DNA from 2 places in the Mucilaginibacter sp. CAU 1740 genome. Region 1 is predicted to be linked to the other one. Evidence: riboswitches for the same ligand, from Rfam matches in the RefSeq annotation. Region 1 holds a riboswitch; the other holds the start of a gene.
What was found. A riboswitch is a leader RNA that binds a small molecule or an ion and turns the genes downstream of it on or off. The one in region 1 is predicted to bind S-adenosylmethionine.
Positions count from the first base shown of each region.

Region 2: it holds a riboswitch for S-adenosylmethionine, as region 1 does, so the genes downstream of both, metH (methionine synthase) here and AAFN85_RS09755 (TlpA disulfide reductase family protein) in region 1, are expected to answer to the same signal.

Region 1 is NZ_JBDOQS010000003.1:507,302-518,285, reverse strand. It holds gene AAFN85_RS09785 (autorepressor SdpR family transcription factor) at 1-78, shown strand, start outside; gene AAFN85_RS09780 (SdpI family protein) at 79-738, shown strand; gene AAFN85_RS09775 (phytanoyl-CoA dioxygenase family protein) at 850-1,656, opposite strand; gene AAFN85_RS09770 (SDR family oxidoreductase) at 1,928-2,704, opposite strand; gene AAFN85_RS09765 (hypothetical protein) at 2,925-4,064, shown strand; gene AAFN85_RS09760 (DUF5995 family protein) at 4,258-5,058, opposite strand; SAM riboswitch class I at 5,275-5,388, shown strand; gene AAFN85_RS09755 (TlpA disulfide reductase family protein) at 5,482-6,051, shown strand; gene AAFN85_RS09750 (SusC/RagA family TonB-linked outer membrane protein) at 6,442-9,624, shown strand; gene AAFN85_RS09745 (SusD/RagB family nutrient-binding outer membrane lipoprotein) at 9,630-10,984, shown strand, end outside.
Region 2 is NZ_JBDOQS010000001.1:369,427-380,410, forward strand. It holds gene metH (methionine synthase) at 1-2,039, opposite strand, end outside; SAM riboswitch class I at 2,228-2,337, opposite strand; gene AAFN85_RS01690 (Bax inhibitor-1/YccA family protein) at 2,362-3,210, opposite strand; gene AAFN85_RS01695 (hypothetical protein) at 3,384-3,950, opposite strand; gene murQ (N-acetylmuramic acid 6-phosphate etherase) at 4,085-4,894, opposite strand; gene AAFN85_RS01705 (S41 family peptidase) at 5,000-6,586, shown strand; gene AAFN85_RS01710 (NAD(P)/FAD-dependent oxidoreductase) at 6,775-7,689, opposite strand; gene AAFN85_RS01715 (hypothetical protein) at 7,799-8,470, opposite strand; gene der (ribosome biogenesis GTPase Der) at 8,811-10,112, opposite strand; gene era (GTPase Era) at 10,273-10,984, opposite strand, start outside.

The sequences.
Region 1 (10,984 bases):
TACTCTATCAACACCACCGTAATGGACGAAATGCTGAAATGGATAATGCAATTTAAATCATCACAAAAAAATAAATAAATGAAAAAGTTTACCTGGATCGATGCCGCAGCCTTGATCATTTGGCTATTGCCGGTTGCCTATATCGCTTATATTTATTCTTCATTGCCGGTTTCGGTACCGGTACATTTTGGTCCGGGTGGGCAACCAGATCGTTATGGTAGCAAGGGAGAATTTATTGGGGGTGAAGCCATTTTGATGGGCGCATCCTCCCTGGTATACTTGTTAATGAAGTTCTTGCCCGCTATCGACCCTAAAAAATATGTAAAATATGGCGAGGCAACGTTTCAGAAACTGGCTTTTGGTATGGTGGCGTTTTTTGCAGCATTAGGTATTGCTATAGCTTTCGCTACGCTAAATCACGCGTTCCAGATTGATAAGCTGATATATCCTATTATCGGGTTGTTGTTTGCATTTATTGGTAACATGATGCACAGCATCAAACCAAACTATTTCGCGGGCATCCGCACACCCTGGACTTTAGAAGACGATGATACCTGGCGCGCAACCCACCGCCTTGCAGGTAAACTTTGGTTTACGGCGGGCATTTCGTTAACTGCTTTGGTGTTGTTTCTCCCGGCCAAGGCAAGTACAGTAGTTTTTTTGGTGGGTGTTGGTATTATGGTGCTCATCCCGGTTGTTTACTCGTACACTTATTTTAAAAAGCATAGGCCGCGGTAAACAGGTTATGCTACCTGTTTACCGGGCAATTTTGCAGAGAGATAATTTTTAACGGCAGCTATTTTGCCTGTGCGTACCAGATAGCTGATGAATAAGGCTATTAACATATTTTTATTTTACTATACCTGCAAAGCGTTGATAAAAAGCCGTTGGGCTATCGGCATGTTTCGGCTCGAATTTACCGGCGATGATGGGAATGTATATTACCCGGCGGCGGCTTTTTTCACCGATTACTGATGATTGGGCTACGCGGTGCCACAGGCGGCCATCATGAATGGTAAGGTCGCCCGCGGTGGGGGTAATAGCAATCTCATTTTCATCGGTATCGTGATCCAGGAAATACTTTTTACGGAAAAGCAACTGGTAAAGGTTTTGCTTGTGCGTGCCAGGCAAAATGCGCAAACCTCCGTTTTCAGGCTTTAAAGTACTGAGGTGGATGCCCACATTCAGCATCGGGTTTAGTTTTTGCCCCTGGAAAATATCGCGCAGGCCATCAGTATGCCAGCCCATTTTAGTAAAACTGCTGTTTGGGCCGTTTACGTAGTGGTTAAAAACCATTCCGTCCTTCTCTTCAGTTCCTAAGCGTGCGCCTTCGCCAACAAGGTTTAACAGAATCTGGAAACGCGGATCTTTTGAAAATTCATCAAGCGTGCTGCTATGTTTATTAATAAAGGCGAAACGCTGTACAATTGGCGAGCCATCAAGGTCTTTACCATATTTAATCGGCACTCCGTTCACTTTTTCGGTTTTCTCGTCAATCCATTTTTGCTCAACCTGTTTTGATGCATTGATGATATCGTTTACCGTTTCTGGTTTGATGAAATTTTTAAAGTGGATATAACCGTGTTGATTAAAAAAAGCTTGTTGTTCGGGCGTAATAGTTGAGCCTAAGGTGAATTTTTGATACGAAGCAGCCATGAGTGGAATGATTAAAATGCTGGAAATGAATTTGTAAACCTGGGTGTTACCCTGGGTGTTACCTGCTGAGGCAACGGTAGAAGGACCGAAATCCGATAGGGAGAATTAGCAACAACAGCTACACATCACCCTTGTTAACAAGGGCATTCGCATTGGGCATGCAGATGATATGTGGTGGTTATTATTCAATGTATATTAAGTCTATCTTTTTAGTGGACTAATGCAAATGTAAACAAATTGTTAATCGTACCAAATATTTTTGAAAATATTTTTAATGCTTGTAAAGATTGGCCGCAATGCCTTCGCTAAAGCTTTTAGGGATATGCCGCACCCCGAATACCGAAAGCCTGTTTAAAAATCCCGGCACTATTTCCGCTTTTTTATTGAACATACCTTTAAGGCCAATGCGGGCAACATCATCAGCCTGCATATTAAATTTTTCGGCCAGTTCGGCAAGGGCTTCCATTCCGGCGCGTTTGGCAAAACCGGTATCGGTAGGGCCGGGGCTAAGGCAGCTTACTGCTATCGCGGTGTCTTTTAGCTCATACCTCAACGCCCTGCTGAATGATAATACAAATGCCTTAGTTGCCGAATATACTGCCAACACCGGTACAGCCTGGTAAGCAGCGGTGCTTGCTATATTAAGGATATTTGCCTGTTTTTGCTGTTTTAGTAAGGGGATAAACAAATGCGAAAGTTCAACAAGGGCATTCATGTTCACCTGCATCATGTTGGTTTGGCCGTCAAGAGGCAGGGCTTCAAAATCGCCCCAAAGGCCATGGCCTGCGTTATTGATCAATATAGATACCGGAACGGCGATTGTGTTAACCCAGTTAAGTACGGTTAAAGCAGCAGCATTTACGGAAAGATCGACAGAGAGATACTCAACATTAATTTTATAGTCGGCAATAAGCTGGGTAGCCAGGCTTTGCAAGTCGCCTTGTGAGCGTGAAACCAGCAGTAAATTATACCCTTTTTGTGCAAGTTGTAAAGCCATTTCCCGGCCAATGCCTTTGCCTGCACCGGTTATTAAAGCGTATCCATCCATCCGTATCGCAATTGTTGATGAATTGCAAGTTTAAATAAAAATAATCTACTAAACTTGTAGACTATTTAAAATGTTTTTACGTTTGTAGTGATATAGCAAAACATTATGCTCCGTTTTCATATTTTAAGCTGTAGCCCGCCAGGGTGTTGTTGTTGCCGATGCTGATTAACAATTAGTCGTTAAGCACTATCGTACAATAATAACCGTTTAAAAAATTGCCATGAAAACCTTTAACATAAAGTATTTTTTTACTGCTTTTACAGTTATCAGTTTTGTTCTTTTTACTTCTACGGCCTCGGCTCAGCTCTCGGCATCGTTAAGATTTAAGAATAAACTGCCCGATACACTGCTGCATAATATTATCGATGATAATTACATGGCTGCCATTGCCAGCCCTAAAGCTGATAATAAGTTAAGCACTGAAAGTATAACAAGCTTTGAAAGCAATATCGAAAGTCAGCTGGATACCCGTGCCGGTCGCGAAAAACTGTTAGGCTATTTAAAAGATCTGAGCGATAACAACAGCAACGAGCTTGCATATAATCAGGCAAAAGCGCGAGGTTACTACAAACTGGCCAGCGTGTTTGCCAAATTACGCATGTATCCCCTGGCTATGAAGTGTTTTTTTAAAACGATGGGCTACAAGCAGAAGGGGCAAAGCAAGTCGGATTCGGTGGTGGCGGATACCGCGTTTAGGTTTAACGGCAATGCCCTCACCATTAATGCCGCCGATGATTCAGTATTTGTAAATAATCCGGTTCAGATCAAAGAGAAGAAGGAAAAGAAAAGCAAGTCTATCACTTACAATCGCATCCTCAATACATTTAACGATGGTAAAAAAGCTGCCGCTTATGCTTTGCTATTTCACGTTAAACAGCCAAAACCAGGCAAGCCAACCGTATTTGTGCGGGCTAATACCGGGCATACTTTTATCACGCTTATAAAATATAATACCGATTCAACCTCGGTTTCGGTGTCGTTTGGGTTTTATCCTATTAAGGACAATATCTTTTCGGCCACTCCTTGGGAGCCTGAAACTACCGGAGGTTTCAAAAATGACTCGGAACATCACTGGGACGAGGTTATGGGTAAGTTCATTTCCGAACGGAAGTTTAAACGCATCCTGAAACTAACCCAGCGTTACGAGGGGTTGGAATATCATCTATCAAAAAATAACTGTACCGATTTTGCTTTGCAGGCCGCGGCCTTCGCTGGCTTTGGGGTAACCAACTCTAAAGGGGCATGGCCGCTGGGAAGTGGTAATAATCCGGGGATAACCGGGCAAAGTATTATCGCCGGCGGTGTTTATGATGATGATAACGATGATGTTTTTATCAATTTTGATGAGGCGGTGAAGTAGATTTTTACCCTTGTTTAGCAAGAAAAAAGCGAGGGCTTGTGCGATTCCCTCCCTTGGGAGGGTGTAGGGAGGGGTTTCGCCTCTATGCATATTCGCTTAGCATAACGTACAAACCCCTCCCTGCAACTACACTTCTCCATCGCGCCCCTCCCAAGGAGGGAATTAAAAAAAAATCTCCGATTGTGGCGTTACTTTACCCCGCTTTCACCACCATTTTATCATCCACACTAAAATATTTCTTCTGATCTTCCTGTAGCAATTCAATCACTTTTGCCGGATTTTTCCATTCAAAAAGATGGATGAGCCAAACTGTAAACCTTAAAAAGCCGGTTTGGTTAATGAGGCTTTTACCTATGGCCAAAACATTCTGGTCGCGGGCTTTGATCTCGGTTGGTCTGTCGGTTATTGTTTTGGCGTATAGTTCTTCGGCAAAACACCAGGCACCATCACGGGCATTATCGATGCTAAATTGGATGAGTACCGAATTGCTGTTACCCGCGTGCAGGCCAAGTAAAGAGAGCAGGGGGGATGATCGGTCAATTTCGCTCAGCACCTGGTAGGTTAGTGAGGATATGATGGTATTGATCATATTAAAATCATTATGCAGATCCTGCATCGGTTTATCTCCCGATACTTCAACTGCCGCTACCCCAAGATCAAGGTTGATATGGGCATTCATCCCCAATAACAAATGCTGTAAAATTAAAGGTGAGGAGCGCTTGGCTGTTTCAAACGCGAATTTCCAACAGGCCGATGGTTCGGCACCCTGTTGCCACAAAGTGTAGGCTTCGAGATAGCGGTTGGCAAAAATAACATCCAGCTTTTCCATCCGTGGGCCATCCTGAAACTGGCCGTTCCGAATGCCGTCGCGTACGCTGGCGGTCACTTTATAGTACAAAACCGCGAAGTAACCGAGGCGGTTGTTACTTTTCTTGCTATCATCAATAATAGTTTGCAAAGCGGTTATCACTTCATCAATGCTTGTTGCCTGCATAAGGTAGGTAGGGTTTAATTGTTGGTTAATGCGCTGTAAAATAGATAAATAACCGGCGTAATGCAAGCCTTGTAACGTTTTAATAATTAAATCCGCAATAGCCCGGCAGGTAATTTAAATGTCATTTGAAAGAAAAATATAATTAATTCTATAATATCTATGTGATTAGTAGTTTATTTATATATATTTGCACCATCAAATGGTTCTTTAATATTTTAATTATCAAGAAAGACTGAGGGAAAGGCCCTGTGATGTCTTAGCAACCTGTAAGCCCATTGTTATAAAGGTGCTAATTCCTGTCTGCCGGTTTTATGGCAGTGAAGATAATAAAAGTAAATAGCGCATGATTTACATACCGTGCATCTTCTCCTTTTATTCTCCGTTTTTCCTGATAATTAAGTATTGAGGTTAATACGTACAACGATGAATATTAAACATCTACTTTTTACTTTCTCGCTGGTTGTTACTACCGCGTTTGCATCGGCCCAAACAAAAACAGCTGCCAATCCTGCCGATGTGGATAGGGGATATATTGTAAAAGTTGGCGATACCGCCCCTGCTGATTTTGAACTGGCTTTAACCGATGGCACGAAAACATCGCTGAAACAACTGCGTGGCAAAGTGGTGATACTACAATTTATCGCAAGCTGGTGCAGTGTATGCCGCGAAGAAATGCCACACCTGGAAAGCGACATATGGCAGGCTTATAAAGATAAAGGCTTGGTGCTGATAGGCGTTGACCGCGATGAGCCGCTGGAAAAAGTAAAAGGTTTCCATCAGCAAATGAACATCAGCTATCCGCTGGCACTTGATCCCGGTGCTGATATTTTTGGCCGCTTTGCCAACAAAAAAAGCGGCGTAACCCGCAACGTGGTAATTGATAGGGATGGCAAAATAGTGTACCTCACCCGCTTGTATGATAAGCAGGAATTTGCATCAATGCTTAAAGCTGTTGATGCTTTGGTGAACAATAAAACCGCATCACTAAACTAAAACTATAAACACTATGGTGACCGGCTTGGCTGGTCGCCATTTACAAAAGCAACACTATCTATCGCATTTATATTTATACTATCGTCATGAACAAAACCATTACCCCCGTAGCACAAAGCGGCCTGGTTCCTGCCTCAAATTCATCATTGCAGTTTGCCTGCACAACCTCCTTTTTAAGTATGCAAAGCATGCGTTGTTGCTGTTGATCCTAAACAGCAGGTGATAAACGCTTAGGCCATTAGCGGCTTAAGGGCATGTTATCTACCTCAACAATCAATCAATTCTTTACAGTTTTAAGCTTTTCGGCAGGACTTTACACACCTGTTTCAGCTACTGCTATGCTTTGTTTAAGCTGTATCGACATTAAAAATCAATCACAATTATTTGATCATGTTAAAAATTTACAAAGTATTACTGGCAGTTTTATTGCCATTTATTCTCATCCAAACGGTTGCGGCGCAATCTGTTAAAATAAGCGGCCTGGTAACCGCCAAAGCCGATGGCTTACCCCTGCCCGGCGTAAGTGTATCAGTTAAAGGAAAAAATACCGGTAGCCAAACAGATGTGAACGGTAAATTTACGGTTACCGCCAATGTTAACGATGTACTTAGGATAGCCTATATCGGTTTTACCACGCAGGAGATCCCGGTAACCGGCAACACTACCTCACTCAATGTGGTATTGGTTGAACAAGCCAACTCACTTAACGAAGTTGTGGTTACGGCCCTTAACATCTCTAAGGATAAAAAATCACTGGGCTATTCGGTTCAGGGGTTAAAAGCAAAAGATATTTCTGAGGCTAAAGAAAGCAATTTTGTTAATGCTCTTGCCGGTAAAATTGCAGGTGTACAGGTAACCAACAGCCAGGGCGATATGGGGTCATCGCGTATCGTTATCCGCGGTGAAACTTCTATCTCGAAAGATAATCAGCCATTATTTGTGGTTGATGGTGTTATTGTTGATAACAGCCAGCTTTTAGGTTCTGGTGGTTCGAGGGATTTCGGCAATGCCCTTTCTGATCTCAACTCAGAAGATATTGAATCGATAAGCGTATTAAAAGGCCCCAACGCGGCTGCTTTATATGGCTCACGTGCAGCTGCAGGTGTGGTGCTGATCCGTACCAAAACGGGTAAAGGCGTAAAAGGACTTGGCGTAACTGTTAACTCAAACACCAGTTTTTCGAGCGTACAGATCTTGCCCGAATACCAAAACCAATATGGACAGGGTTCGAATGGCAAATTTAGTTACGTAGATGGCAAAGGCGGCGGCGTAAACGACGGTGTTGACGAAAGCTGGGGCCCGGCGCTTGATGGTGCTTTGATCCCGCAATTTAACTCTAACGGTGTGGCTGTTCCGTTTGTGGCACACCCTAACAACGTAAAAGATTTTTTTAATACCGGTGTTACATTAAATAACGGTATCGCATTAGCAGGTAGTAATGAAAAAAGCGATTTCCGGGTATCGTACAATAACCTGCACCAAACAGGTATCGTGCCTAATACATCGCAAGGTCGTAACTCATTTGCGTTTAATGCAAGCTACAGGTTAAGCCCTAAATTAACAGTAAACACATCTGCCAATTATATTAAAGATGATGCCGATAACCTGCCGGGTACTTACGGCAAGCGTGCTACCAGTACCATGTTGCAATTTACCTGGTTTGGCCGCCAGGTTGATATCAGCCAATTAAAAAATTATAAAGATGCCAATGGCAATACCTTTAACTGGAACAACAGCTACTATAGCAACCCGTACTGGTTGGCTTATGAAAATACAGTTGGTCAGCATAAAAACCACCTGATCGGTAATGTTGAGTTGAATTATAAAATTATTGACGGTTTATCGGCAAACTTCCGCACCGGTACCGATTATTATAATGACCGCCGTAAAATAAAAGTAGCTTATGGTACTAATGGTACACCTTTCGGCTCGTACGAAGAAGATGCTTATAGTGTAAATGAAAACAACACCGAAGGCAGGTTACAGTACACTAAAAAGCTAAGCAATGATTTTTCGCTGGATGCTTTTGTGGGTGGTAATATCTCGGTAAAAACATTCGAGCAAAATGACCAGGTAGCACCTAAACTTGCCATTGCCGGTTTATACAACATGAGCAACTCGCGCGATCCGCTGGTATCAACAAACTACTACTACAAACTGAAAACCAACAGTGTGTTTGGATCGGCACAGCTTGGGTTCAGGAACTATGCCTTTATTAACGTAACAGCACGTAATGATTGGTCGTCATCATTGCCAATCGAAAACATGTCGTACTTCTATCCATCGGTAAACGGTAGTTTGGTATTATCAGAAGCTTTGGATATTAAAAGCGACGTACTTACCTATGCTAAGGTAAGAGGCGGCTGGTCGAAAGTGGGTAAAGCTACTGATCCTTATCAGTTAAGAAACATATTCGCATTAGGTACCCTTTTAGGTGCTAATCCGCAACAAAGTTTACCTGCTATCGATGCCAATAACAAATTAAAGCCAGAGAGCACAACCTCGGGCGAGGCTGGCTTTGAATTGGGCTTTTTCCAGGATAGGGTGCACTTAGATGTAAGTGCGTACAACACCAATAGTGTTAACCAGATCATTCCGGTACAGGTTAGTTCGGCAACAGGCTTTAGTCAGAAAATCATCAACGGTGGCCGTATTAACAATAAAGGTTTAGAGGTGCAGCTGGGTATCACCCCAATTAAATCAAAAGGGTTTACCTGGGAAGTTACCACAAACTACTCGTTAAACCGCAGTAAAGTGGCCGCGCTCGACGCTGAAGGCCGCCTTCAAAGCATTGTGTTAGGTAGCGACCGTACCGTGCAGGTATTGGCAGCACTTGGCCAGCCATATGGTACCTTGTATGGTAACGCTTATCAACGCGATGCCCAGGGACAGATAGTTATTGGTGCCAACGGTACACCGGTTATCAATCCAACCAAACAATACCTTGGCAAATACACGCCAAATTGGTTGGGAAGTATCAACAACAGCTTTACCTATAAAGGCATTAACCTGAGCTTTTTGGTTGACGCGCGCTTTGGCGGATCGATCTATTCAAACACCAACCGTACCGGTACTTACACAGGTGTATTGGCCTCAACATTGCCAGGCCGTGGTACTGCTAACGGAGGTTTAAGCTATTACTATCCAGGCAATAATACAGCAGCTGCTGCTGTACAGGTAAGTGGAGCTGCACCAGGTGGCGAAACCGTTTATCATGATGGTATGATATTTAAAGGTGTAAAAGCTGATGGTTCGGCAAATAACACTATCCTGTCTGCACAATCATACTATAAAGGGTTTACCAATGTTGATGAGGCTTTTGTTTACGATGCTTCATACATCAAACTGCGTGAGGTGAAATTAGGCTATAGCCTGCCTGCAAAATGGATCAATAAAATAGGTTTCCAGGGTGCTACATTTTCGGTAGTTGGTCGTAACCTGTGGATCATCCATAAAAACGCACCAAATATCGATCCTGAAACAGCCTTTAACGCCGGCAACGGTCAGGGTTTGGAAGATTTAACCTTGCCAACCGTACGTAACATTGGTTTTAACGTAAACCTTAAATTTTAATCATCATGAAACTTAAATATATAACCATATTATCCGGTGCTGTTTTACTATCAATAACATCGTGCAAAAAAGAACTCGCCCGTACCAATATTAACCCTAACGGATCGGAAGTGGCACAGCCCGATTATTTGCTTACTGCTGCCACTAAAGCCAGTTCAGATACGTATTGGGGCGTAGCTAATAACATGGATGCCAGCCTGCTTTTTGTGCAGTATTGGTCTAAAATTCAATATACCGACCCCGACCGCTATATTTTTACCAACAGTTCGTTTGAAGATCTGTGGTCTACAGGTTATTCAAAGGGGATCGTGAATTTTAACCAGATCATTAAGCTTGCCGATAGCCAGAGTAATCCTAATTATAAAGGAGTTGCCTTAGTGCTGCGCTCGTGGGTGTTTAGTTTGCTTGCTGATTCGTACGGTAATGTGCCTTACAAACAAGCAACCAATATTGATCAATACCTTACCCCGGCTTATGATAGCCAAAAGGATGTTTATTTTGCTTTGTTAGATGATTTGAAAGCAGCCCAGGCAGCGCTCGATCCATCGGGTAAAGCCATTGCAGGCGATTTAATATATAGCAACAGCATCGCCTCGTGGAAAAAGTTTGCCAACTCTTTAAGGCTTAGGATAGCTTTACGCATTGCCGATAGAGAACCGTCCAAAGCGAAACAGGTATTGGATGATATTAAAGCTGAGGGCGGCTCATACATCAGCACGAATGCCGAAACAGCGCAATTCGTTTATCTAAGTTCGCCTAACCAAAACCCGGTAAGCAATTTGTTTGATACCAGGGACGATTACCGTATCAGCAAAACAATTGTCGACCAGTTGTTTGCGCTGAATGATCCACGCCTGCCGATATATGCGGCAAAAACGCAGGATGCTACCCCACAAACCTACGTTGGTTTACCAAACGGATTGTTAGTGGGCGATGCCAGTAACTACGGGTTTACCAAAACCTCAAAACCCGGCACCTATTTCAGGGCACCGAGTGCCCCGGCAGTAATATTAAGCTACGCCGAAAGTTTGTTTGACAGGGCAGAAGTAGCAGCCCGTGGTTTCACTGCCGAAGACGCAGGTGCACTATACCAGCAAGCGGTTACAGCAGCCCTTACCCAATATAGCGTAAGCAGTGCGGATATCACAACCTACTTAGCTCAAAATTCGGTGAAATATGATGCCTCTAACTATAAAAAATCAATTGGCAATCAAAAATGGTTAGCCTTATTTGGTCAGGGACTTGAAGGCTGGACAGAATGGCGCAGGCTTGATTATCCGGTATTACAGCCTGCGGTAGCCGGTACTTTAAGCGGTAAAATACCGGTAAGGTTTATATATCCAGGATCGGAGCAATCATT
Region 2 (10,984 bases), on a different contig from region 1:
TCGTTATCAAGGTATTCAACAATACCTTTTACCAGCGAGTGGGAGAGGCGCTCCTGAACGGTGCCTTTGCGCCATTCTTCGTCGCGTACTACCTCTTTGCCTTTACTTTTAATGGTATCTGCAAATTCAACCAAACGCTCGGTGGCATCCTCACGGCGGTTTAATAATACATCTTCTACCAGTTCTAACAGGTTTTTAGGGATTTGCTCGTAAACCTCCAGCATCCCCGCGTTTACAATACCCATATCCATACCGGCCTGAATAGCATGGTATAAAAACGCTGAGTGCATAGCCTCGCGCACGGTATTGTTACCCCTAAAGGAGAAGGAAATATTACTTACACCACCGCTCACTTTAGCATGCGGCAGGTTTTGCTTGATCCAGCGGGTTGCCTCGATAAAATCAACCGCGTAGTTGTTATGCTCTTCCAAGCCGGTGGCTACGGTGAGGATGTTGGGATCGAAAATGATATCCTGCGGGGGGAAGCCCACTTCGTTTACCAATATATCGTACGATCTTTTACAGATCTCTATCCGGCGTTCCAGTGAATCAGCCTGGCCGGTTTCGTCAAAAGCCATTACTACGGTGGCTGCACCGTAGCTTAATATTTTGGAGGCATGTTCTTTAAACTTTTCTTCGCCCTCTTTCAGGGAGATAGAGTTTACAATGCCTTTTCCCTGTACGCATTTCAAACCAGCCTCGATCACCGTCCATTTAGAGGAATCGATCATGATGGGCAGTTTGGCAATATCAGGCTCGGAAGCTACGAGGTTCAGGAATTTTACCATCACCGCTTCAGAGTCGATCATGCCCTCATCCATGTTGATATCGATAACCTGGGCACCACCTTCAACCTGTTGCAGGGCAACAGATAGGGCAGCCTCATAATCCTCGGCCAAAATCAATTTCGAAAATTTAGGCGAACCGGTAATATTGGTACGCTCGCCTACGTTCACGAAAATACTTTCGGGTTTTATAGTAACCGATTCCAAGCCGCTCAGTCGCATATCCGGCTCAATTTGAGGGATAGGGCGGGGCGGGAAGGCGGCAGCTTTATCGGCAATGCATTTAATGTGATCGGGCGTGGTGCCGCAGCAGCCGCCGACAATGTTTACCAGTCCGGCTTTGATAAAATCATCAACCTGGTGGGCGGTTTCGTGCGGGGTTTCGTCGTATTGACCAAACTCGTTCGGTAAGCCGGCGTTTGGATAGGCTGAGATATATACGCCCGCTTTTTCAGAAAGCTCGGCTAAGTGAGGGCGCATTTCACGTGCACCCAAAGCACAGTTTAAACCTACCGAAAGCAAGTTGGCATGGCTTATCGAGTTCCAGAAAGCCTCAACCGTTTGGCCCGAAAGGGTACGGCCCGAGGCATCTGTAATAGTACCCGAAATCATGATGCCGCCCGAATCCCTGAAAGCAGGAAAATCCTTACCGGCAGCTTTACATTCGTTTTCGTAACGTTTGATGGCGAACAGGGCCGCTTTGGCGTTCAGCGTATCAAAGATGGTTTCAACCAATAACAGGTGCGAACCGCCATCAACCAAACCCCTAACCTGATCATAGTATGCATCGGCCAGATCATCAAACGTAACGGCACGATATCCGGGATCATTAACATCAGGCGATAAAGATGCAGTACGGTTTGTTGGCCCGATAGCACCGGCAACAAAGCGTGGCTTATCGGGGTTGCGTTGGGTGTATTCGTCGGCTACTTCGCGGGCAATGCGCGCGCCTTCGTAGCTTAGTTCGTAGGCAAGTTCTTCCAGCTTATAATCGGCAAGGGAAATTACCTGCGTGCTGAAGGTATTGGTTTCAATGATATCGGCCCCGGCGTCCAGGTATTCGGCATGGATGGCCTTGATAATATCCGGACGTGTAATGTTGAGCAGGTCATTATTCCCCTGTAAATCGCTATGATGATCGCGAAAACGCTCGCCACGAAAATCCTTCTCCGTGAGCTGGTACCGTTGTATCATGGTACCCATTGCTCCATCAATCACCAGGATGCGTTTCTGTAATTCTTTTCTAATGTCCATTTTTTGATTTCACCGATTTTTTATTTGATGATTTCACTGATTGGTTTGATTTTAAAGATTATTATGATTTGCCGACGTATTAAGCAAATAGCCGGTTAGTACATATCAAATCAGTGCAATTAAAAAATCATTGTAATCACAAATAAATAAAAAGCTTATCTCGAAAAGTCGGGTGTTGTTATGACTTTCGCTTATCTTTCCCAGTGCCGTTTGGCTGCTGAGTAGAATGTAGCACCTTGTGAAGCACAGGTTGCTAAGACATCGCAGGGTCTAATCCCTCCGTCTTTCTCCATAAGCACCGCAAAGTTGCGTAATAAAGTTGTCATTTGCAAGTGTATAACACAGCCCTAATATCACGGTTAAGCCACATTGTTAAACAAAAAAAGCCGCCTTTTTTGGAGGCAGCTTTTTGATTTGGTTTCTTGTTGAAATTATCTTCTTCTGCCGCCAAATAAGCGAAGGACAAACAGAACAGGTTGATGAAATCAAGGTATAAAGTTAACCCGCCCATCAGCGCCATTTTCTTGGCCGAAGCGTCGCCGTATTCAAGGCCAGCGCCAATGCGTTTTAATTTTTGAACATCATAAGCAGTTAAGCCGGTAAATACCGCAACGCCAAAGTAGCTGATGATATAGCCTATAGCTTCGCTGTTTAAAAACATGTTTACCAATGACGCGATAATGATGCCAATCAATAACATGATCAGGATGCCGCCAAAGTTGGTCAGATCCATCTGCGTTGTATAACCCGCTATCGCCATTACGCCGAATACCAGCGCTGATACGCCAAAAGCCAAAGAAACGCTTGATGAAGAATAAATCAATAGAAGGAAGCTAAGACTTACGCCCGTAGCCGCCGAATATGCAATGAATAAAAATGCCAAAACGGGGTAAGAAAGGCGATTTAATCCAAAGCTCATAAGTAATATGAAAGCTAATGGCAAAAATCTAACTATCATACCCAGGTTTGTTAAATGACCTGTGTTAAAATCAAATAATAAACTCCTTAAGGCAGGAGTACCTGCAAATAAAAACGCGCTAACGCCTGAAATGGCAAGCGCTACAAACATCCAGCTGAATACACCAGATAAAAATTTGCGTGAACCGACCTCTGATTGATCCCTAACTTCGATAACATTATCGTAGTTGTATTTTGAATCTTTAAATTCCATTTTATGTTAAAAATTATAGTACGAATATATGAATAAAAGGTGAATGTAAGGTGAAGAACAGGGGAAAGACTCAAGACTATTAGAATCAAGAGTCAAGAAAAAAGAGAAAGATTGACAACCTTGCCATCCCTCTTTTCTTGCTTCGTGACTCTTGATTTCCTGCCTCTATCTCCCTAATTTAGCCTTCTCATCAACTGCTCTTCCACTTTTTTGAAAACCTGTACAGGTTTTAACGCCCTCCAGCCCAAATTATCCAGCTCGCCACCAAAGTTGATGTAGTAATCGATGTTATTACGTTTAAACTCTTCTATCACATGTTCGCGGAAGTTAATACCGGCTATCCAGCCATCTTCCACATCCTGAAACCACTCTTCGTAATAGCAATCATCACTTGAGTGGAAATTGAGCACGTTTTCGCCAATCAGGATAAAATGGCTGATGCCGTTATCCACCATCAGGTCTAAAAGCTCGCGCTTAAGCAGCATGATGTCGTTGTTGATAGCATCGTTCCATTCGCCAATCAGCTCAATAATGGTATAGCCTTTATCATAATCGGCAAAAAGCACTTTTAAATAAAGGGTATTGGAGCCGAACGAATCCCATTGCGGGTGCAGCAGATAATTATAAACCTGCTTGTCAAATTCAAACTCGCTGTATTCTGTAGCGTAAAAAGGCGAATACTCATCTTCCGATGCTACGTAATCGTCTCTCCAGCGGTAATATGGTTCAATCTCGTGCATTGTTTTTATTCGATTTCAGATTTGCGGATGTGCGGATTATAGATGTGCAGATATGCAGATTTCAAATGTGTAAATGAAAGCATCCGCACATCAAAAATTTGCATATCTGCACATCTATAATCCGCACATCGAAACTATTTTTTAAAATAATGATCAACAGCGCTTCGTACGCTGCCGTATTGTTTCAGTAGCCCGGCTGCTTCTTCTTCACTTAGCCCGGTTTCGTTCATTACCATGTGTGTGCCCCTGTTCACTAATTTGTGGTTACTTAATTGCATATCAACCATTCTGTTTCCTTTAACCTTGCCAAGCTGGATCATTACGCTTGTGCTCAGCATATTTAAAACTAATTTTTGCGCGGTACCGGCCTTCATGCGGGTTGATCCGGTTAAAAACTCAGGACCGGTCACCACCTCAACCGGGTATTGCGCCACGCCCGCTACCGGGCTGCCGCTATTACAAACAATGCAGCCGGTAACAATATTGTGCTCATTCGCGGTTTTCAAGCCGCCGATAACGTAAGGTGTAGTGCCTGAAGCAGCTATGCCCACCACCACATCTTTATCATTAATATCATAAGCCTGCAGATCGGCCCAGGCTTGCACGGCATCATCCTCAGCAAACTCAACAGCTTTGCGGATAGCGCCATCTCCACCGGCTATCAATCCCACCACCATATCAAACGGAACACCAAAAGTTGGCGGACATTCCGAAGCATCAACCACACCTAAACGACCGCTGGTACCTGCGCCTATATAAAACAATCGACCGCCGGCTTTCATCCTTTTGGCAGTGATAGTAGCCAGGGCTTCTATCTGCGGCAGCGCTTTTTCAACAGCCAGCGGAACGGTTTTATCCTCATTATTAATGTTCTCTAAAATTTCCCTTACGGTTTGTTTTTCGAGGTTTTTATAGTGCGATTCCCTTTCGGTGGTGGTTTCCATAGGCTATTTTCAAATAATTTATAACAAAATTCGGTAAAAAACATCAAATGCAAGGGCGCAGGTAAAAATTATTGACACTGCAATTGTTAACTTTGTGTTATAACTATGAAGAGGACCGCGGGTGTAATTTTCCGGACAATGATCCTGCTATTATTGGGGATCCTGATAGGCTTAATGCTTAACAGGGATTTTGCTACCCATAATCTCGGTCTTTCACTTGCCAACAACAGCAAAATTTCAAAAGTACTGCAACTGGTTGAGCGTAATTATGTGGATACGGTTAACATTGATAGTATTGAAGGCGTATCTGTAAATAACCTGCTCCAAAACCTCGATCCCCATTCACTTTATTTGCCACCCCAACAGGCCGAATCTATCAACGAACGTTTAGACGGCGGCTTTAACGGAGTTGGTATTGAGTACCAGGTACTGCGCGATACGCTGGTTATTACCCAGGTATATGTGGGTGGCCCGGCACAGAAAGCCGGTTTGTTAGTCGGCAGCAAGGTGGTAAGTATAAACGGCGAAAGACTATCCGGGGCCAAACTCGTTACTACCAAGATCAGTAAAATTTTCAGAGGAAAGGGCGATGCCGCGTTAAAGCTTGGCGTGGTACTGCCACTCGGTAACAAGTTTCAAACGCTTGACATTAAACGCGGCCATGTTGACCTGAGCAGCGTTGACGCGGCTTATATGGCCGATGCTAAAACCGGCTATATCAAGATCAGCAAGTTTTCGGCCACTACCGACGTTGATTTCAGAAAGGCCTTAACCAACCTGAAGGTTGACGGTATGGATAAGCTAATGCTTGACCTGCGCGGCAATGGCGGCGGTTATCTTAACGCGGCAACCTCATTGGCCGATGAGTTTTTGACCGATAAGAAACTAATAGTTTATACCAAAGGCATCCACGAGCCACGTACCGATTATTTTGCTACCGATTCGGGCATGTTTCAAAACGGTAAAGTTGTTGTATTGATAGATGAATATTCGGCCTCGGCCAGTGAGATCTTGGCAGGCGCGTTGCAAGATTTGGACAGGGCTACCATTGTTGGTCGCCGTTCTTTTGGTAAAGGCCTGGTGCAGCAGCAGTTTGGTTTTGATGATGGGTCGGCGGTGAACCTTACCGTTGCCAGGTATTATACGCCGTCGGGTCGTTCAATCCAAAAATCGTACAAAAATGGTGTTGATAGCTACCGCAGCGAATTGGCGCAGCGCATGCAAAAAGGCGAGCTGTTTTCGGAACAAAGTAACCTTAATGATAGCATTTTTAAATCGCCATCAAATTACCATACCTCCAGCGGTCGTAAGGTGTTTAGCGGTGGAGGCATTATGCCCGATGTTTTTGTACCTGCCGATACTACCCGCAGCACCATACTGATCCAGGATTTGAGCCAGCAACAATTGTTTACCGCTTATGTGATTGATAAGCAACAACAATTACTAAAAGGATATCCTACTGAAGACGCTTTTTTAAAACAATACACAGTTACCAACGATGATGTAGACAGATTTATCCTGTACGCTTCGCAAACTATCAAAGAAATGGACTCGCATGAATTAATGCTATCGCGCGAGCCAATAAAAACTATCCTCAAGGCCCACACTGCCCGCTTTAAATGGGGCGATAACGCTTACTTTAAAGTGGTGAATGCTGATGATGTGACGTTTAAAAAAGGGTTGGAGCAGTAGGATTTGAGTTTAATAAAAACAAATGTCATTTCGATAGAACGGAGGGGGAGTGCGGCAGGGCGAAAGAGAAATCTTGTACGCCCTGCAAAGCAACTTGCATGGTGAAAAGCAGGGCGTACAAGATTCTCCTCACAGCCTCCCCTTTATCCCAACGCTTGTTCGTTCGAAATGACAAGTTGGGTAATTTATTAGTATTTCTCTGCCAGGAAAACCTCTTCAATCAACTCCAAATTAGCCATAACACCAGCCAGGGTACCGCTGTTAACCGCATTGGATATTGAACGGATGCCCGACGAGTTATCGCCGCAGGCAAAAACGCCCGGTATGGTTGTTTTCTGTTTGCCATCAACCACTATATAGCCTGGTTTGCTGATCTCGCAACTTAATTGCTCTGCTATATCGCTGTGCTGCACAAATGGAACCCTGGCGTACAAGGCGTTCAATTTTACTTCCTCGCCATTTTTTAGGCGGATGCTATTTAGATAGCCTTTAGTGTGATCAAACGCAGCGATCTCATCTTCAATAATATTGATGTTATTATTATGGATGATCTTTTCCTGCTCGGCGCTAATAGTTGATTTGCCATTGGTGAACACGGTAAGATTCTTCGTCCAGTTGGAGATGAGTTTAGCCATCTCGAAACCTATTTCGCCATTGGCAAATATGCCTGTCGGTTGATCCTTATATTCGTAACCATGGCAATAGGGGCAATGGATAACCGATACGCCCCAGCATTGCGCAAAACCCGGAATAGCGGGTAGCTGATCTTTAATACCATGCGCAAGAATTAGCTTTTTGGCGTTGAAAATATCGCCGGAAGTAGTACTTATTTCGAAGCCTTTTTCGGTTGTTTTGGCTTGGGCTGCCACGCCATTAAGCAGTGTAACGGTTGGGTATTTTAAAGTTTGTTCGCGGGCTATGGTTGCAATTTCATTCGGGGTTTGCCCATCGCGAGTGAAAAAATTATGGGAGTGCGGGGTTGGCTGATTGCAGGGCCTGCCGCTATCAATGATTAATATGTTCCTTGCCGCGCGGCCTAATGCCATACTGGCTGATAAACCGGCGCTGCTGCCGCCTATAATGATCACATCAAAATCCTTCATATACAATTTGAGTTTATAACGCTGGTAAAAGTATATGGTAAAAACACAAAACGCAACTAAGTTGCGTTTTGTGTTTTTTATGTGACAAAGTAAAAATGTGGTTAAGCCACTACCATTTATTGGCGTTAACCACAGTCATAATACCATTAAAGTACGATAGTAACTTACGGTTATCATCTTGAATATAGGCTTCCGGATAATCCCAATCGTTGAAAGTTACTTTCCAGGCTTTAACAAAATGGGGTTGGTCGGGTGTATCAGGAGTAAGGTTATAATAGCCAAATTCGGCACGAACGCAGGATGAGGCATTAACATGGCCATCAACGTTGTAGCCATCTTTATTAAACGCATCAATAAAAACCTTGCGGACCTGCGGTAGCGTGGCCGAGGCTTTGGTATCGAAGCTAAGCGTTCCGTAGCACTTGCCAATGGAAGTGAAAAATGCCCCATCTTTGAAATGGTAACCAATACTTGCATTAAATATAGGCAAGCCTTTACTCTCTTCAAAAGCCATTACATGCTGGTAAACGCTGAGTGGGCCATTGGTAGTGACGCTGTCCTTTAAAATAACACGATATATTATCAGTCCGCTGGTTGAGATGTTGTTTTGTTGCAGCAGTTTTAAAGCAGTCGCCAGTTCGGTTTTATTGCTGTCGCTGTAATCGCGTTTAATGCGGTTGATGCAGCCGTTGTCTTCGCCATAACTGCCCGAAAGCTCGCCTTTTTTGCATGAAGCAAAAGCCATTAATGCCAGTAGCACTAAACAGTAAAACTTTTTCATGAAGCGTAAAGTATTGAGGTTTAGGGAGTATTACGCAGAATGGGAGGTATGTGTAACAGAGGTGCAAAAAAAACGTCATTGCGAGGAACGAAAGCAGAGGCCTCGAAGGAGTATATGAAATCCCCCTCACCGTCATGCCGAATTTATTTCGGCATCCCACGGGACGGGTCGTCGCTTTGCTCAGCATGGTTGCTTAGCGAGCGGGATGCTGAAACAAGTTCAGCACGACCTTAATCTTTATTATGCCATGGGTAGGTACGAAACAATCGCGAACCATACAGGGCGGACCTGTAAATAGGGGATTGCTTCGTGCCTCGCAATGACGCTTGGAGGGAGGTTCTTACTTCTGCCTAAACCAAACCTGTACCGGCGCGCCCGAGAAATCGAAATGCTCGCGGAGTTTGTTTTCAATAAAGCGGTAGTACGGCTCTTTTACATATTGCGGCAAATTGCAGAAAAACGCGAACATTGGCGAAGTGCCAGCAATTTGAGTGATGTACTTAATTTTAACGTATTTGCCCTTTATTGATGGCGGTGGATAGTTTTCGATGATCGGTAACATCACCTCGTTCAGTTTTGAAGTAGGGATTTTGCGGGCGCGGTTTTGGTAAACCTGGTTGGCCACGTCAATCACTTTTAATACCCTTTGCTTTTCGGTTACCGAAGTAAATACGATTGGCACATCGGTAAACGGTGCTATTTTCTCACGGATCTGCTCTTCGAAAACTTTAACGGTTTTGTTGTTTTTTTCGATCAAATCCCATTTGTTCACTACTATAACGATGCCTTTTTTGTTCTTTTCGGCCAGGTGGAAGATGTTGATATCCTGCGATTCAAGACCTTCAACGGCATCAACCATCAGGATCACCACGTCGGCTTCTTCCAAAGCTTTGATGGTACGCATCACCGAGTAAAACTCGATGTTTTCCTTAACCTTGGTTTTTTTACGCATCCCTGCAGTATCGATCAGCATAAAATCATGACCGTACTGGTTATAGTGAATATGGATCGAATCGCGGGTGGTGCCGGCAATTGGGGTAACAATGTTACGGTCTTTACCTATCAGGGCATTGATGATAGATGATTTACCTACGTTAGGGCGACCAACAATGGCGTATTTAGGACGGGTATTTTCCTCCAGTTCTTCGGCCTCAAAGTGTTTTACCACTTCGTCAAGCAGTTCGCCGGTACCAGAGCCTGTCATTGACGATATGGTGTAGATCTCGCCAAGGCCAAGGCTGTAAAACACCATGGCATCAGATACCTGGTTGTTGTTATCCAGCTTGTTTACCACCACAAAAACAGGTTTTTTGCTTTTGCGCAGGCGATTGGCAATGTCATCATCCAAATCGGTAATGCCGGTAGTTACATCAACCACAAACAGTACAACGGTAGCTTCTTCAATGGCGATATCTACCTGCTCGCGAATGGCGGCTTCAAAAACATCGTCGGAGTTGGCTACGTAGCCGCCGGTATCAATAACGGTAAAGTTGTGGTTAAGCCACTCGGCCAGACCGTAGTGCCTGTCGCGGGTTACACCGCTAAAGTCGTCTACAATAGCTTTACGACTTTCGGTTAAGCGGTTATATAATGTTGATTTGCCTACGTTGGGCCTGCCCACAATGGCTACTATGTTACTCATATTTTTTTGTTAAGAGTCAGGATGCAAGAAATCAAGATTCAGGAATACAAATCTATCTAACTTAACCACTGCTTCTACGAAATTTTTAATTTTTATTAATGATAGATCAAGACGCCTGATATCCTGCATCCTGATTCTAAAAGTCCTGGTTCTATTCTTTTTATTCGTACCCGAATTGTTTCAGGTAGTTTTTCTTATCGCGCCAATCTGGAATTACTTTTACAAAAGTTTCGAGGAAAATTTTGCGTTGGAAAAACTCTTCCATCGAACGGCGGGCGTAGGTGCCTACAATTTTCAGCATCTCGCCGTTTTTACCAATGATGATATTTTTTTGCGAGTCGCGTTCTACAATGATCTCGGCGCTGATGCGGTAAAGTTTTTCGCCCTCAATAAAGGCGGTAACAATAACCTCGGTGCTGTATGGGATCTCTTTTTTGTATTGTTTAAATACCTGTTCGCGAATCATTTCTGAAGCGAAGAAACGGTCATTACGATCAGTAAGCGCATCTTTTTCATAATAAGCAGCATGCTCTGGCAGGTTGCTTATCACAAAATCCATAATGGCTTTGATGTTATGCCCGTGTAAAGCCGAGATAGCGAAGATGGCTTTAGGGTTCAGTTTTTCCTGCCAAAACTCAACTTTCTTTTTTACAGTTTCCTCGTCGCTTTGGTCAATTTTGTTGATCAGTACGGCAAGGGGGGCTTCAGAGCGTTCCAGTTTTCTCAACACGTCGGCTTCGTCGTATTCCTCGTAGATATCGGTAACCAGCAAAAGCAGATCGGCATCAACTATCGATCCATCTACCTGGTGCATCATGCTTTCGTGCAAAGCATAGTGTGGTTTGATAACGCCGGGAGTATCCGAAAATACG